DNA from 4 places in the Massilia sp. PWRC2 genome. Region 1 is predicted to be linked to each of the others. Evidence: predicted binding sites of a transcription regulator. Region 1 holds the regulator's gene; each other region holds the start of a gene.
The links. Region 1 encodes sigma-54, which starts transcription at its own class of promoters, with help from an activator protein. Its sites were predicted from a motif close to TGGCANGNAANCTGCTTT; they were not measured.

Region 1 (3,645 bases):
GCGCTTCCGACACGCCCAGACCGCCCCCCATCACCACCCCATCCATCAGGGCAATATAGGTTTTCGGATAAAAGTGAATCAGGTGGTTGAGGCGGTATTCTTCGGTGAAAAAATCTTCCAGCGAGGCGCTGCCACCGGTGGTCGGCAGCGTGCCGACGTCGTAAAAATAGCGGATGTCGCCGCCCGCGCACAGGGCCTTGTCGGTGCTGCTGCGCAGTACCACGGCGTCGATGGCATCGTCATCCTGCCACGCCAGCAGCACGTCGGTGAGCGCGCGGATCATTTCCAGCGACAGCGAATTGAGGGTGCGCGGACGGTCGAGCGTGATGATGGCGGTGCGGTTGGCGATGCGGGTCTTGACGAAGTCGGTCATGGCGGCAGAGAGAGGGGAAAACACCTATTCTAGCAGCGACGCCGGCACGCCCGACGTGACAAGGGCGCCCGCGGGCGCCCTCATCCATATTAGGGGACCTGGTGACTCAGGCAGCAGCGGCCGGCAGTTCTTCTTCGGACAGGTGCTTGATGGCCTGGTGATCGTGGTCCTGGACCTGGGTTTTGTATTTCATGACCTGGCGATCGAGCTTGTCGATCAAGCCGTCGATGGCGGCATACAGGTCGTGCGACAGGGCGTTAACGTTGATGGTCTTGCCCGGAAGTCGGAGGTTGATTTCGGCTTTTTGCCGTTTTTCTTTTTCAGTCAGATTGTCGACGGTGAGGATGACGGCAATGTCGATCACTTGATCAAAATGGCGCCGGACGCGTTCCAGTTTGCTCTGTACGTATTCACGGATGGCTGGGGTCACTTCAAGATGATGTCCGCTGATTGTGAGATTCATACACACTCCTTTGATGATGTCGCTTCCTGTTCATGCAAACCGCATAAAGCGGGACGCAGAGGAACACTGAAAAAACGATCTACAGATTCTTGCGAAGAGCGACGGGCGGGATTTTCAGCGCTTCACGGTATTTGGCCACCGTGCGGCGCGCTATGACCATACCTTGTTCCCCCAGCATGTCTGCGATCTTGCTGTCTGAAAGTGGATTCTTCGGGTCTTCCGCTCCTGTCAATTGCACGATGAGTGCCCGGATCGCTGTCGACGATGCTTCGCCGCCGGCGTCGGTCGCCACGTGGCTGCCAAAGAAATATTTCAACTCAAACATTCCATGCGGGGTCAGCATGTATTTTTGAGTGGTTACCCGGGAGATAGTGCTCTCGTGTAGGCCCAGTGTATCAGCAATTTCACGCAGCACAAGGGGACGCATGGCGACCGCGCCGTGCGAAAAAAAGTTACGTTGCCGCTCCACAATTGCTTCGGCGACCCGCAAGATGGTGTCGAAACGCTGCCGCATATTTTTGATTAGCCACTTTGCTTCCTGCAACTGGGCGCCCATCTGGCCCTCGCCCTTGCCCTGCTTGAGCAGGCTGGCGTACATATTGTTGACCCGCAGGCGCGGCATGACGTCATTGTTCAGGCTGACGGTCCAGCCGCCGCGCGCCTTGCGCACGATGACGTCGGGCACCACGTAATCGGAGGTGCCGGCGCCGAAACCGGCGCCCGGATGGGGGTTGCACTGGCGGATCACCACTTGCGCCTCGCGCAAATCTTCGTCATCGCAAGCGAGCGCTTTTTTGAGCTTGTTAAATTCGCGCTGGGCGAACCAGGTCAAGTGCTTGCAGACGATCTCGAGCGCCATGCGGCGCGTCACCATGGCGATTGCCGGCATGCGGCGAATCTGCAGCGCCAGGCACTCGCCGGCATTCCTCGCGCCCACCCCGGCGGGATCAAAACTTTGCAGCAGCGAGAGCGCGGTTTTCAGTTCGTCCGCATCGATCTCCAGCTCGGCCGGCATGCGCTCCAGTATCTCTTCGAGCGACTCGGTCAGATAGCCATTGTCGTCGAGGGCATCGATCATCAGTTCGACCAGCGCGCGGTCGCGCAGTTCCAGCATCGCCAGGCGCATCTGTTCGGACAGGTGCTCGCGCAGGGTGGTGGCGGTCGCTTCGATCTGCGGGCGCGATTCCTCGTCGTCGGGCGACTTGTTGCGCGACGCTTCGCTCCAGTCTTCGCTGTCGGCGCTGGTGTCCTGGGTGCTCTCGCCACCCATGTCGACCGCTTCGCCACTGTCGGCGTCGGCCGCCGGTGCATCGGCGTTGGGCGGTGCATCCTGGTTGCCCACTTCAGGTGCTTCGGCATTGCCGCTGGCGCCGACGGCGCCGTCGGCGAGCAGGCGCACCGAGTGGTCGAGCGGATCGTCGAGGCGCTCGAGCAGGGGATTGTCGGACAACAGATGCTCGAGTTCCTGGTGCAGCTCGAGGGTCGACAGTTGCAGCAGGCGGATCGACTGCTGCAGCTGCGGCGTGAGCGCCAGGTGTTGCGAGGTACGTAGTTGAAGTGACTGTTTCATGGCTCGCTTTTGACGGATGCTTACATGCGGAAGTGTTCGCCCAGGTACACGCGCCGCACCGACTCGTCGGCGATGATGTCGTCAGGGCTGCCCGAAGCGAGCACGGCGCCCTGGTTGATGATGTAAGCACGGTCGCAGATACCCAGCGTCTCGCGCACATTGTGGTCGGTAATGAGGACGCCAATACCGCGCTCTTTCAAAAAGCGCACGATGCGCTGGATCTCGATGACGGCGATCGGATCGACCCCGGCGAATGGTTCATCGAGCAGCACGAAGCGCGGGTTGGTGGCCAGCGCCCGGGCGATTTCCACCCGCCGGCGCTCACCGCCCGACAGCGACAAAGCCTGGTTGTCGCGCAGCTTGTCGATCTGCAGATCTGCCAGCAGGCTGTCGAGCCGCTCGGTGATCTGCGCTTTGGTCAAGGCCTTGCCGTCGACTTTTTGCAGCTCGAGCACGGCGCGGATATTCTCTTCCACCGTCAGCTTGCGAAACACCGACGCTTCCTGCGGCAGATACGACAGGCCGAGGGCAGCGCGGCGGTGGATCGGCAGGCGCGAGATGTCGACGCCGCTGATGTCGATGGTGCCGGCGTCCGACGGCACCAGCCCGACGATCATGTAGAACGAGGTGGTTTTACCGGCGCCATTCGGCCCCAGCAAACCGACCACTTCGCCGCACTCGACCTGCAGCGAGACGTCGCGCACCACCAGCCGCTTGCCATAGCTTTTTTGCAGGCCGCGCACGATCAGCGTGCTGCCACACGATTTCGCTTCGATCATGGCTTTTTCGCCGCTGCGGGAACGCCTGGCGCTGGTGCTGATGCAGGTGCTGGTGCCGGCGCTGCGCCTGGCGCCGGCGGCAGCTTCGGCTCGATCACCATCCGTACGCGGCCACCATCGGCCTTGGTGGTGCCGCTGACATCGTTCTCGACCGCATAGACTTCCTTGCGGCTGTCGTAGGACAGATAAGGCCCCTGCACTTCCTGGGTCTTGCGCTTGTTTTCGACGGTGGTGATCTTCGCCTTTGAAAACAGTTTGACGATTTCCAGCTTGTTGTCGTATTCGATGCGCTCGGCCTCGCCCTCATCCCAGATATCGCCGCCGTCGCGCTTCTGGCGGAAGGTGGCCAGGCTGCCCGGATCGGCATAAAAGGTGGCGTAGACGTAGCCTTCCGGGTCGCTCTTGATGATGGCGCGACCGGCCTTCATCAACAGGGTGCCGCGCTGCAGTTCGACATTGC
Region 2 (3,645 bases), on a different contig from region 1:
TGCCGGCTCGCCCCTTGAGCACGGTGGCGATGACAGCCTCGGCTTCGGCCTGCACGAACGCGTTACCCTTGAGCGCAGGAAAAGCGCCGGCGATGCCGGTGCCGCCGGCCTGGTGGCAAGCCGCGCAATTTTTGGCGAACACGGTTTTGCCATCGACCGTTTGCGCGCTGGCGCCAGCGAGCACAAACAGTGCAGAGAGCAGCCCCAGCAGCATCGAGACGGCCGCTTTCATGCTGCCACCTTCGGCGTCGACAGGCGCTGGTGAATGCGCGCAATCTGCTGCCACGACGACTCGATCGACCCGGCCATCCAGCCCGTCAGGTAGCTCATGTGCTCACCCGCCAGCAGGGTGCGGCCTTCGCCTTCCCACAGGGTTGGATAGGCCGTGACGCGGCCGTCGGCATCCCAGTGCGAGGTGGCGCCCAGGCTGTACTTGACCAGGTGCCAGCAAATCGAAAAGCCCGCTTCGAAGGCCTTGGTGTATTCGCCCGGAAAAATTTTCTCGCCAGCCGACAGCGCGTAATCGATGCGCTCGCGCGGCGTGCGCGCGCTCATCTCGGCGCCGTCGGCGCCGTAGCTGAAGTAACCGAGCAGCGTGCCCTTCTTGCCCTGCCAGTTCGACGACGGCAGCGAAATCAGGTTGATGCCCTTGATGTCGGTAAACACATGGCCGCCGTAAATGCCGTGCTTCGTTTCCCAGAAGCGCTCTTTCATCTGCAGCCCCATCTTGCACAGGGGCGAATAGGTGACGCTCTGCATGGCCGTCTTGAAGGCAGCGGAGAAATCGGTGTCGATGCCGCGCAGCACAGAGACGGGAATGGTGCACAGGCAAAAGTCGCCCTTGACGATGGCGCGCTTGCCGCTGACGGTGTTGAGGACGTGCACCGCGACGCCATCGGCCAGATTGACCAGTTTGGTCACTTCGGTGTGGTAGCTGATCGTCTTGCCGACCCGCTTTTCAAATGCGCGGGCGATCATGTCCATGCCGCCAACCGGCTCGAACATGGTCTTTTGCTGGACGAAGGTGCTGACCGATTTGTACATCAAGCCCAGCTTCGATTGCAGCAGGTCGGAAAAGCCCAGCGGGTCGGAAGGCACACCAGCACCGGGCTCAATGCCGGCGCCCGGATTGACCTTGAAGCCGCGCCCTTCGGTGCCCTTGTAGTCGAGTTCCTTTTTCGACAGATAGCCTTCATTGACCAGGTAATCGATCAGCAGCACCTTGTCGGCCGCCGTCACCTGCTGGTCGAGCATGCCGCGCTTGAGCGACTTGGCCAGCAGTTCGTCGACATAGCCGCGCAAGTCGGCCTTCACTTCGAACATGCGCAGGCGCTTCTGGTTCAGCGGTCCCTGTACCCGCTCGTTGTAGACGTAGGCGGCATCGTTGTCGTTGTTAAACAGCTCGAGCTTGACGTCGAACTCGCTGGTGTAGTGCAGCGTCGAGTAATGATTGAACGGGATGCGCCATGGTCCCAGGTTGATGTACTCGCCGGGGGCGAAGTCGCATACCTGCTTTTCGGCACCGAGTTCTTGCAGCACCTTGCCGCGCCGCGCCGTCTGGATGCGGCCACCGGCAACATCGCGCGCTTCGATCAGTTTAATGGTGTAACCGAGCTTGCCCAGCTCATAGGCGGCGGTCATGCCGGCGATGCCGGCGCCGAGGATGACGACGGTCTTGCCCTTGCCACTGCCCACCAGCGGCGGCGGTGCGCTGGCAGTCGAGGCGCTGTCCATGCCCCACGCTTTCATTGTCGCCAGCAACATGCCGGTGCCGCCCAGCGCAAGCGCCTTGACCAGGAAATCACGGCGGGTCGGCGCGCTGGCCGCGTCGGTGGAAGGTAAAGCAGTGTTTGGCATGGTGTTCCGAGCATGAGGTTGAAGGAAAAAGCCGGTGCGTCGCAAGGGCGCGTCCCAGTTCTGTTCAGCAAGATCCATGCCCAGTTTTTGATGCCGCCGTACGCCCTCTGACAGGCAGCACACGCCCGGCGCGGGGGCACCGCCCGCTGTGCTGTGCTTTAAGCGTGCGTCACGAAATTGGATTTTGTGTATTTTGGTGCAACGCATCATCAAGGGGCGTTCTGCGCACAGCCAGCTGCCACGGGCGCGATGGCGGCCAGGCTGACGCTTTGGCCCGATGCGCAGGGGGTGATCACCGCAGGCGCCACTGTGGAAACGGGCAGCAGGCATGCCCTGTCACGCCTGGCATACATTTTGCTGCAGTCCTTACAACATGGCGCCACCCAGGTGGCCGATGTAACCTTACCGCCGCTGTCACTTTGAAAGAGGATTGAACGATGCACGCTTCCCCCCTGTTTGCCCGCATCAAGCTTGCCGCCCTGCTCGCCGTGCTGCCACTGGCCGTCACGGCGCATGGCGAAGACATCAAGCGCGTCAGTTCGGCCACCTCGCAAGCGCCGATTTCCACCACCGTCGTGGTGCCCAGCGGCAGCCGCCTGGTGTTCTTGAGCGGCAACCTGGCGGACCTCGCCAATCCCGCCGCCGCCAAAGGCAGCATCGAAGCCTACGGCAACACCACCACCCAGGTTATCTCCATCCTCAAAAAATGCGAAAAACTGCTCGCTGCCGAAGGCTTGACGCTCGCTGACGTGGTCAAGGTCAATGTCTTCATGGCAGGCGACCCTGAACTGGGCGGCAAGATGGATTTTGCCGGCCTGAATGCGGCTTACAGCCAGTTTTTCGGTAGCAGCACGCAACCGAACAAGCCGGTGCGCACGGCGCTGCAAGTGGCGGCGCTGCCGATGCCCGGTGGCCTCGTCGAAATTGAAATGACTGCAGCGAAGGCGCCCGCGCCCGCCAAATAAGACCTGGCAAGACCATGGCGTCCGGGCCGCGACAACGGAGGCACCCCCGACGCAACACCCTGTGAACCGCACAACACCCGCATCCGAGGTGGCGGCAGCGCTCGTCCTGACATTTACCTTGCTGTTCACCACCGCCACCGAAGGAGCCGTATCCATGTTGCCTCTGTCCCGTCCCGCCGCCCGCCGTCGCGCCGTTCCTGTGCCTACCCTGCTGGCAAGCCACATCGCCAGCCTCTTTGGTAAACAAGGTAACCAGTCCACCCAGGGCTGGACCCGTGGCAAACACATTCTGCGCGGCTCGGCTGCCCTCGTCATGCTCTTGCAAGCGGGCCTGACGCTGGCGACGCCGGTGGAGGACGCCGTGGCCGCCGCCGCCGTGGCCCCCGCCACTGCCGCCGCCCCGGCGATGGAAGCGGTGATCGTCACCGGCACCCGGCGCGGTGGCCTGAAAGCGGTCGACAGCGCCTCGCCCATCCAGGTGCTCGACTCCGGCTCGCTCGAACGCACCGGCCAACCCGACCTGATCCAGGCGATGGCGCAAAACCTGCCCTCGTTCACCGCCCAGGCCTTCGGCGGCGACGCTGCCAACCTGACCCTGTCGGCGCGCTTGCGCGGGCTGTCGCCGAACGACACCCTGGTATTGATCAACGGTAAGCGCCGCCACACCACCGCCAACCTGGCGGTGCTGGGCGGACCGTTCCAGGGAGGCGCCGCGACCGACCTGAACTTCATTCCCGTGGCTGCCATCGACCACATCGAAGTGCTGCAAGATGGCGCCGCCGCCCAGTACGGCACCGATGCCATCGCCGGCGTCGTCAACATC
Region 3 (3,645 bases), on a different contig from region 1:
GACGCAGCGCGCAAGCAGCCGATGCCAGCGGACGCGGTCAAGAAAGTGCTGGCTGACGAAGGCAAGAGCACGGCACCCGAAGCGGGGGTGACCGTCAGGGAGATGACGGTCAAGGGGCCGCATGGCGATTTCCCCGTTCACATCTACACACCCGAAGGCAAGGGCCCGTTTCCGGTAATGGTGTATTACCACGGCGGCGGTTTCGTGATTGCCGACACCGCTGTGTATGATGCCGCGCCCCGTGCGCTGGCAAAAATGGCCAAGGCCATCATCGTCTCCGCCGATTACCATCGCGCCCCTGAGAACAAGTTCCCGGTCGCGCCGGACGAAGCCTGCGCCGCCTACACCTGGACGCTGGAACACGCGGCCGCGTTCAATGGCGATCCCAAGCGCGTGGCGGTGGGCGGCGAAAGCGCCGGCGGCAACCTGGCCACGGTGGTGTCCATCATGGCGCGGGACCAGCATGCTCCCCTGCCAGTGCATCAGTTGCTGGTCTACCCGGTGGTCGACAACGACATGACGCGGCCCTCCTACGTGCAGAACGTCGCCGCCAAACCGCTCAGCAAACCGATGATGGCATGGTTCTTCAAGCACTACGGCGCCGATCCGACGAGCGCGATGGCGCTGCCGCTGAAGAATGCTGACCTGAAAGGCTTGCCAGCAGCGACCATCGTCGCCGCCGAGATCGATCCACTCCTGTCGGAAGGCAAAGCCTACGCCGACGCACTAAAACAGGCTGGGGTGAAGGTCGACTACAGACTCTACAGCGGCGTTACCCACGAGTTCTTCGGCATGGGCGCTGTCGTGCCAAAAGCGAAAGAGGCAGAACAGTTTGCGGCCGATGGCTTGATCAGGGCGTTTACCAAATAAGCGCGCACATGGCAGACCAGCTCGGATGACCGGCGCCGATCGACACCGTCCGGGCAAGCAAGCGCGGCATGTGGGGATGTGCAAGCTGGCTGGGGGATTGTTTCGTGCACCGGCGCCGCCAGCCCAGTGTTTGTAGCCGGTGCGCGCCTGGGCATGGCACTCATGAGCAAAAAAGCCCGCGCGCGGCGGGCTTTCCTCCAGCAGGCGTCCGGCGCTTATGCCTGACTGGCCGGCTTCGACTTGCGTCTGGCGACGAGTGCGCCCATCAGGCCCAGACCCAACAGGGCCACGCTGCCTGGTTCGGGAACTGCCGTGGTCCCGTCCACGCTGATTTCATGGAATGAAATCTGGCTGCCGTTAAGCGACAGGCGGAATGCGTCGGCCGTGACGCCGCCGAAGTTGAGCAGGTAGTTATTCGCCGCGCCGGTCGTGATGCCCAGCGCGCCAGTCGTCGTGCTGGCCGCGGTCTGCCATGCACCACCGTTGAGCGCATACTCCAGTACCACGCTGGTCGTGCTCGAATACGAACGCGACGCCAGGAACGTCAAGGAATTGAGCAGGTAGTCGGCACCGCCGTTGAATGCGAATTCTATCGTGTTGGCATTGGACGGATAGCCGCTGTAAAGGCCGTTGTAACCGGTCTGACTAGAGGTCATCGGCGTGTATCCGTCCGACAGCAGGGTTTGCACCTGAGCGAGCTGCGTGGTGTTATTCAGGCTACCAAATTCGCCGACTGCGTTCCAGTCGGTCCGGCCCAGCGCGAACGTGCCGGTGAGGCTGGTCAGGCTATAGCTGCTGCTGTCGATGGTGCTTGCACCGGCTTGCGCGGCCAGGCCCAGGGCTGCTGCGATGACGAAGGCATTGAAGAGTTTCATGAGACTTCCTGTTGTAGGTTGATGCTGCACCTGTAAGCAATATTAGTGCCACAAATAAATTTAACTTACAAATCATCAACTTAGGGTTTTTAAGTCAATCTCAATTACGCGTGTGTAAAATTATTCGACAGTCTGATTTTACGAAGCTGGCGGCTGACCAGGAGCGCTGGACGTGCAAAAAGTCCCACCGCAGCGCGGCCACGCGAAGGCTCGCTCACTACGTCGTCGCTGTCGGCAACGATGCGCATGGTCAGGTCGCCGCCCGCACGGCAAAGCCGACCGCCATCGTGCCCGGCGAGAGCCAGGCGCAGCGCTGGCCCGCATTGCTGGTCCCTTGCAGCGCATCGCTTGTGCGCTGTTCAAGGTTGAGCAACACCTGAGATGGTGCGGTAGTGAGGAATGCGGGCCCAGATACCGGTATGCCGCACCGTTGAGCCGTGCCGGAAACTGCGCACCTTTGGGTGTAGTATGAATTTCAGCCACGCGACCTCGCTGCATGAACAGATGTTGCCCGTCGTGAAATACGCTGCGTGGCTGCCTGAAAAAGCAGTTCATCGTCGCCATTGAACGAGTGCGCCAGCCCCCCCCTTGCAACACCCACCTCTTACATTGAAGGACACCATGAACATTGGAATCATCGGCGCCGGCCATATCGGCAGTGCCCTCGCCGTGCGGCTCGTCAGTCTCGGTCACTCGGTCTATATCGCCAACTCGCGCGGGCCTGAAACGCTCAAAGAGATCGCCCAAAAAACCGGTGCCAAGCCGGTGACGGCCCAGGAAGCGGCGCGCCACGGCGACATCATCGTCGTCACCATTCCGCTCAAAAACATCCCCGACCTGCCAAAAGACCTGTTCACGGGCGTGGCGGCCGAGGTGCCGGTCATCGACACGAGCAACTACTACCCGATCTTGCGCGACGGTCATATGCCGGAACTGGAAACGGGCGACCTCACGGAAAGCGAGTGGGTGCAGCAGCACCTGGGCCGCCCGCTGGTCAAGGTATTTAACAATATCTACGCTGACCACCTGCAGAACAAGGGCCTGCCTGCTGGCACACCTGGTCGCATCTCCCTGCCGGTGGCCAGCGACGACGCCGCGGCCAAGCGCAAAGTGATGGCGCTGGTCGAAGAACTGGGCTTTGACGCGGTGGACGACGGCAGCCTGCACGAGTCGTGGCGCCAGCAACCCGGCACCCCCTGCTACGGTGCCGACCTGCCTGCCGACGAACTGCGCGCGCATTTCGCCAGTCTCGGCCCCCGCCGCAGCCAAGCGCAACATGCCGAGTACCTGGCCAACCACGCCAAGCAGGAACAGGCGATGGCTGCCCAAGGCAACAAGCTGGAATAGCACACGGCCACAAGGTGCGACTAGCGGGCGGAGGCAGCCGGTAGCGGCCCTGACAAACACGCACCCGCCGGTCTGCTCACAGTGCCGCGCCGATGAATGTTGATGGGACCTGCTGCCCCGGCTTTCTCCGCCCCGGCAACGTGCCTGGAGCAAGAAAGCTGCCAATTGACGGGGCAGCGCAGAGCCTCGGTCCGTGTTCTGCAGCATTTTCAGTCCACTGCAGTGAACTGCAAGGCACGTGCCGGAGTCTTTCTATCGGTCGAGCTCGGCCACCGGAAAGCCATCCTGCCCCATTGCTTCTGGTAGCCGACCAAACCATACAGGCGAAGCAGCGCGTCCGCCATGCGTCGAAACTCAGCGCGACAATTTGCACGCGCTACAGAAAAATTCGAATGCCTCCCCCCCGCACCGATACAACCATGACCCGACTTGCACAATTAAGTTATTGAACAGTTCTGGAATACAATAGGCTTTTAATCAACAGTGCAAGCCGCCGTCGATGGCCTCCCTCCCCCACTACGACCAGCACGCAGCCCGCCTGGTGGAGCAGTAC
Region 4 (3,645 bases), on a different contig from region 1:
CGGTCGGCGTGGGGTGCCGTCGCGACTCTTCTTGAACTTGCTCTGGCGGTCGCCCGCTTGCTTGCTGACCGACTTGGAATCGACATGCCCTGCCTTATTTCGCGCAGCGAAGCGCCATTTGTCGTGCCTGGTCGCGTCATGCAGGCGTCGAAGCTGGCGACCTTGCCGTCGGCGTCGATATGCCCGAATTCATGGTCGCGCATTTCCACGCCGCCTGCGGCCCGTCGCAAGAAAGCGTGGCCGGCGTGCAGGTCGCCGCTAACAAACCAGTGTCCGTACAAGCTATTGCCGCTGACTGCGGTGAGCAGGCGATCATGCACAATGCAGACGGCGGCCGGCATGGCAAACAGCCGCTTGCTCAGTTCTTGTGAGCGCTCGCGTTCGCGCCGTTTGCTGGCGAGCAGCTCGCCTTCGATGCGCAGCCGTTCGGTGATATCGCTCACGATGGCCGTGTAGCAGGTGATGTGTCCGAGATTAAAATGGGAAATCGATACTTTGGCGGGAAACTCCACCCCATTCGCACGCACCGCAGTCACCGCGTCGGAGCAGCCCGTGCGCCGCGGCGCTCGCCTGCGATGCGCAGCCATTCCGGGAGTGCCGAAAGAAAGCGGCGCCTGCTTGCACGCCGCCGCCGGGTCGCTCGTGGTGTTTGGCGTGTTGGTTCACCACGGCAAAACGCCCGGCGTGGCAGTAATGGTGTTCAGCTACAAATGGGACAGCACCGGGCAGTGCCAAGCGCGGCCTGACCAGTGCCCCTGCTGTTGGCGCTTGCAGAAGGGGGGACTGGCGCCAAGTGAACTCGATCCCAGTTGTCCGTTGACCGAACTGCATTTCCGCCATGGCGGGCGTTTCGGCGAACTCACTGGTAAAAGGCCGGCGGCGCAGGCGCCGCCGTGGCGGTCAGGCCGTGTGGCGACGGCGCGCTGCGATCAGGCCGACCAGACCCAGGCCGAGCAGGGCAATGCTGCCTGGCTCGGGTACGACGCCGGTGACCCCTTCGATAACGTCGTTCTGGCAAGTCTCACCCCAGTGCATGGCAAACGAAGTCCAGTTCATCATGTCGGTGCCGGTGATGTCGATCTCGAAGGTGACCAGGCCGCCACCGACATTGAGCGTGCCATTCTTGTTGGTATCGGTGGCCGCCGTGGCGCCCGCGGCTGCCTTGCCGATCGCTGCGCCGGTATTGACGACATCGATCTGGCCATTACGGTAGACGTTGGTGGCGGCGCCCAGCAACTGGTCGGTGGTGCGCACGTTGGCGGCGTTGATATCGCTGGCCTTGGTCTTGCCGGCTGGCGCGTTCAGTTGGTACAGCGAGACCACGGCGTTTTTAATGTCCCCGCCGGTGGTGCGGGTCGTATTGCTATCGATGTTCAGGCCGTATTTCCAGAGGGTGCCGCTGTTGGCCAGATTGTCGGTGGCGTAACGGTCCGCCGCCGTGCCGGCGGGGTTCCATGCATTCGACAGAAACAGGTCGCCATAGCCCAGCGTAACGCCATTCACGCTTGCCGAGCCCGCCTTGCCGGCGTAGCCGGTGGTGATGGCGATCTTGAGTACATTGCCAACCCGGGTGATGGTGGCACTCTGGATATCGTAGGTGCTGCCGCCAAGACTGTCGCCGGAGCCGGTGGCGCCGTTGTAGCCGTCGCTGATGGTGCCCGCCTGGACGTTGCCGAATACGAAGGCGGCAAGTGCGGCGACGGCGAATTTTTGGAATGTGCTCATTTCAGGTCCTGTGTTTTTTATTATGATCTTTATAGCATGAAACATGCCACCAATAAACTAATCTTTAAAATCAAACGTTTACGAAAATTGCCACTTTAAAAGTCATCGTTGCTGTAAGAATTACCGACAAACCTGGCGACGTTGGGCGTATTGCTATGGAATAGCGTCAGAACAAATTATTGCAGAGCAACTTTAACTATGACAACATATGCCTATCCCGCAGCTGTGGGGCCGACACGCGAAGGATCAATATGTTGTATTTGGATCACAAAAGTTTTCGACCAGCATTGATTTGCATGGCGCTCAGCAGCGCCTTGCTGATGGCCGGCTGCGGTCCCGACTCACACGAAGCGGTACGTGCCAAGGCGCTCGCTTTTCAAGCCAAGGGCGATTTGAACGCGGCCGTGATCGTGCTGAAAAATTCGCTCGAACGCGCTCCCCAGGACGGCGAATTTCGCCTGCTGCTGGCGCGCGTGTATCTCGATCAGGGCGATCCGGTCAGTGCTGAAAAAGAGGTGCGGCTGGCGATCGCTGCCAGCGAGGCGGTCGATCAAACCTTGCCGGTACTGGGACGGGCTTTAAATTTGCAGGGGAAATTTCAGCAATCTCTGGACGAAACCCAGCGCAATGTCGGTTCGAAAGATCCGGAATTGCTGTGCCTGCGCGCCGACGCTTACCTCGCCTTGAACCGTGCCGACGACGCCCGTCAGCTCTACCAGTTTGCCCTCGAAACCCGGCCCCGTTATGTCAATGCCTTGATTGGCCTGGGCCGGCTGGCCTTTCTCGACCGTGACCTGGCCGCTGCCAACGGCTTTGCCACCGATGCCATCGCCGCCCAAGCCAACAGCACCGAGGCGCTGATGTTCCGCGGTGATTTATACCGCGCCGAAAACAAGACCAAGGAAGCGCTGGCCGCGTACGGCAAAGTGTTGACCATCAATCCGTTTCACCGCACCGCCAATGTCGAGCGCGCCTATCTCGATATCGGCATCGGCGACTATCCGGCGGCGGCTGCCGAACTGAAGGCGGCGCGGCTGATCGCGCCCGGAAGTTTGCTGGTGGCGTATAGCCAGGCCTTGCTCGACTTTTCGATAGGCAAGAACGTCGAAGCCCAGGATGCCATCCGCACGGTCTTGCGGGTGGCGCCGGAACACATGCCCAGCCTGCTGCTGGCGGGCGCCATCGCCCTCAACCTGGGCTCCTTGCACCAGGCCGAACAACATTTGCGGCACTATATGGAAAAGCATCCGGACAACGCCTACGCCCGCAAGATGCTGGCGCAGTCGCTGCTCAAGCGGGGTGATTCACCGGGCGCCCTGGCGGTGCTGCGGCCCGCCTTGAATGACGGCGCCAGGGACGTGCAATTGCTGGCGCTGGCGGGCGAGTCCTACATGCAGGCGGCCGATTACGATCAGGCCGGCCATTATTTTGAACGTGCCAGCGCGCTCGACCCGAAGGCAGCCAACCTGCGCGTCTCGCTGGCGATGAGCAAGCTGGGCAAGGGCGATGCCAACGCCGCGATCACCGATCTGCAACTGGCGACCCAGCTCGACAGCAAGTCGCCGAAGGCTGGCATTGCGCTGGTCCAGGCTGAGCTGAACTTGCAGAACTACCAAGGCGCATTGCAAGCGGCCAGCGCGCTCGAACAGCAGCAGGCGGGCAATCCGGTGGTGCTGGAATTGAAAGGCAAGGCGTATCAGGGCTTGAACGATGGCGTGCGCGCCCGCGCCACCTTCGAGCAGGCGCTGCAAAAACAAGCCGATTTTTTCCCGGCGCTGGCCGACCTGGCGCAGCTCGATCTGGCGGCCGGCAAGGCCGAAGCAGCCGAGGCGCGCCTGAAAGCGTTCGTCACCAGCCATCCCGCCAGTGTCGAGGCGATGACGGCGCTGGCCGCACTGGCCGACGCCGCCGGCCGCGATG

Region 2: a site for sigma-54 is predicted at 1,922-1,939, ahead of ACP7BZ_RS15855 (flavin monoamine oxidase family protein). Genes of this name have one in related genera too.
Region 3: a site for sigma-54 is predicted at 1,779-1,796, ahead of ACP7BZ_RS06785 (PEP-CTERM sorting domain-containing protein). Genes of this name have one in related genera too.
Region 4: a site for sigma-54 is predicted at 1,757-1,774, ahead of ACP7BZ_RS01785 (PEP-CTERM sorting domain-containing protein). Genes of this name have one in related genera too.

The regions. Positions count from the first base shown of each region.
Region 1 is NZ_JAFCUW010000009.1:158,168-161,812, forward strand. Features, by position in the region: gene ACP7BZ_RS17800 (enoyl-CoA hydratase/isomerase family protein) at 1-373, opposite strand, end outside; gene hpf (ribosome hibernation-promoting factor, HPF/YfiA family) at 480-836, opposite strand; gene ACP7BZ_RS17810 (RNA polymerase factor sigma-54) at 916-2,406, opposite strand; gene lptB (LPS export ABC transporter ATP-binding protein) at 2,427-3,185, opposite strand; gene lptA (lipopolysaccharide transport periplasmic protein LptA) at 3,182-3,645, opposite strand, start outside.
Region 2 is NZ_JAFCUW010000008.1:31,276-34,920, forward strand. Features, by position in the region: gene ACP7BZ_RS15850 (c-type cytochrome) at 1-232, opposite strand, end outside; gene ACP7BZ_RS15855 (flavin monoamine oxidase family protein) at 229-1,857, opposite strand; gene ACP7BZ_RS15860 (RidA family protein) at 2,295-2,822, shown strand; gene ACP7BZ_RS15865 (TonB-dependent receptor plug domain-containing protein) at 2,977-3,645, shown strand, end outside.
Region 3 is NZ_JAFCUW010000002.1:436,034-439,678, reverse strand. Features, by position in the region: gene ACP7BZ_RS06790 (alpha/beta hydrolase) at 1-870, shown strand, start outside; gene ACP7BZ_RS06785 (PEP-CTERM sorting domain-containing protein) at 1,086-1,745, opposite strand; gene ACP7BZ_RS06780 (hypothetical protein) at 1,996-2,121, opposite strand; gene ACP7BZ_RS06775 (NADPH-dependent F420 reductase) at 2,367-3,092, shown strand; gene ACP7BZ_RS06770 (methyltransferase domain-containing protein) at 3,592-3,645, shown strand, end outside.
Region 4 is NZ_JAFCUW010000001.1:391,244-394,888, reverse strand. Features, by position in the region: gene ACP7BZ_RS01790 (PAS domain S-box protein) at 1-587, opposite strand, end outside; gene ACP7BZ_RS01785 (PEP-CTERM sorting domain-containing protein) at 901-1,725, opposite strand; gene prsT (XrtA/PEP-CTERM system TPR-repeat protein PrsT) at 2,022-3,645, shown strand, end outside.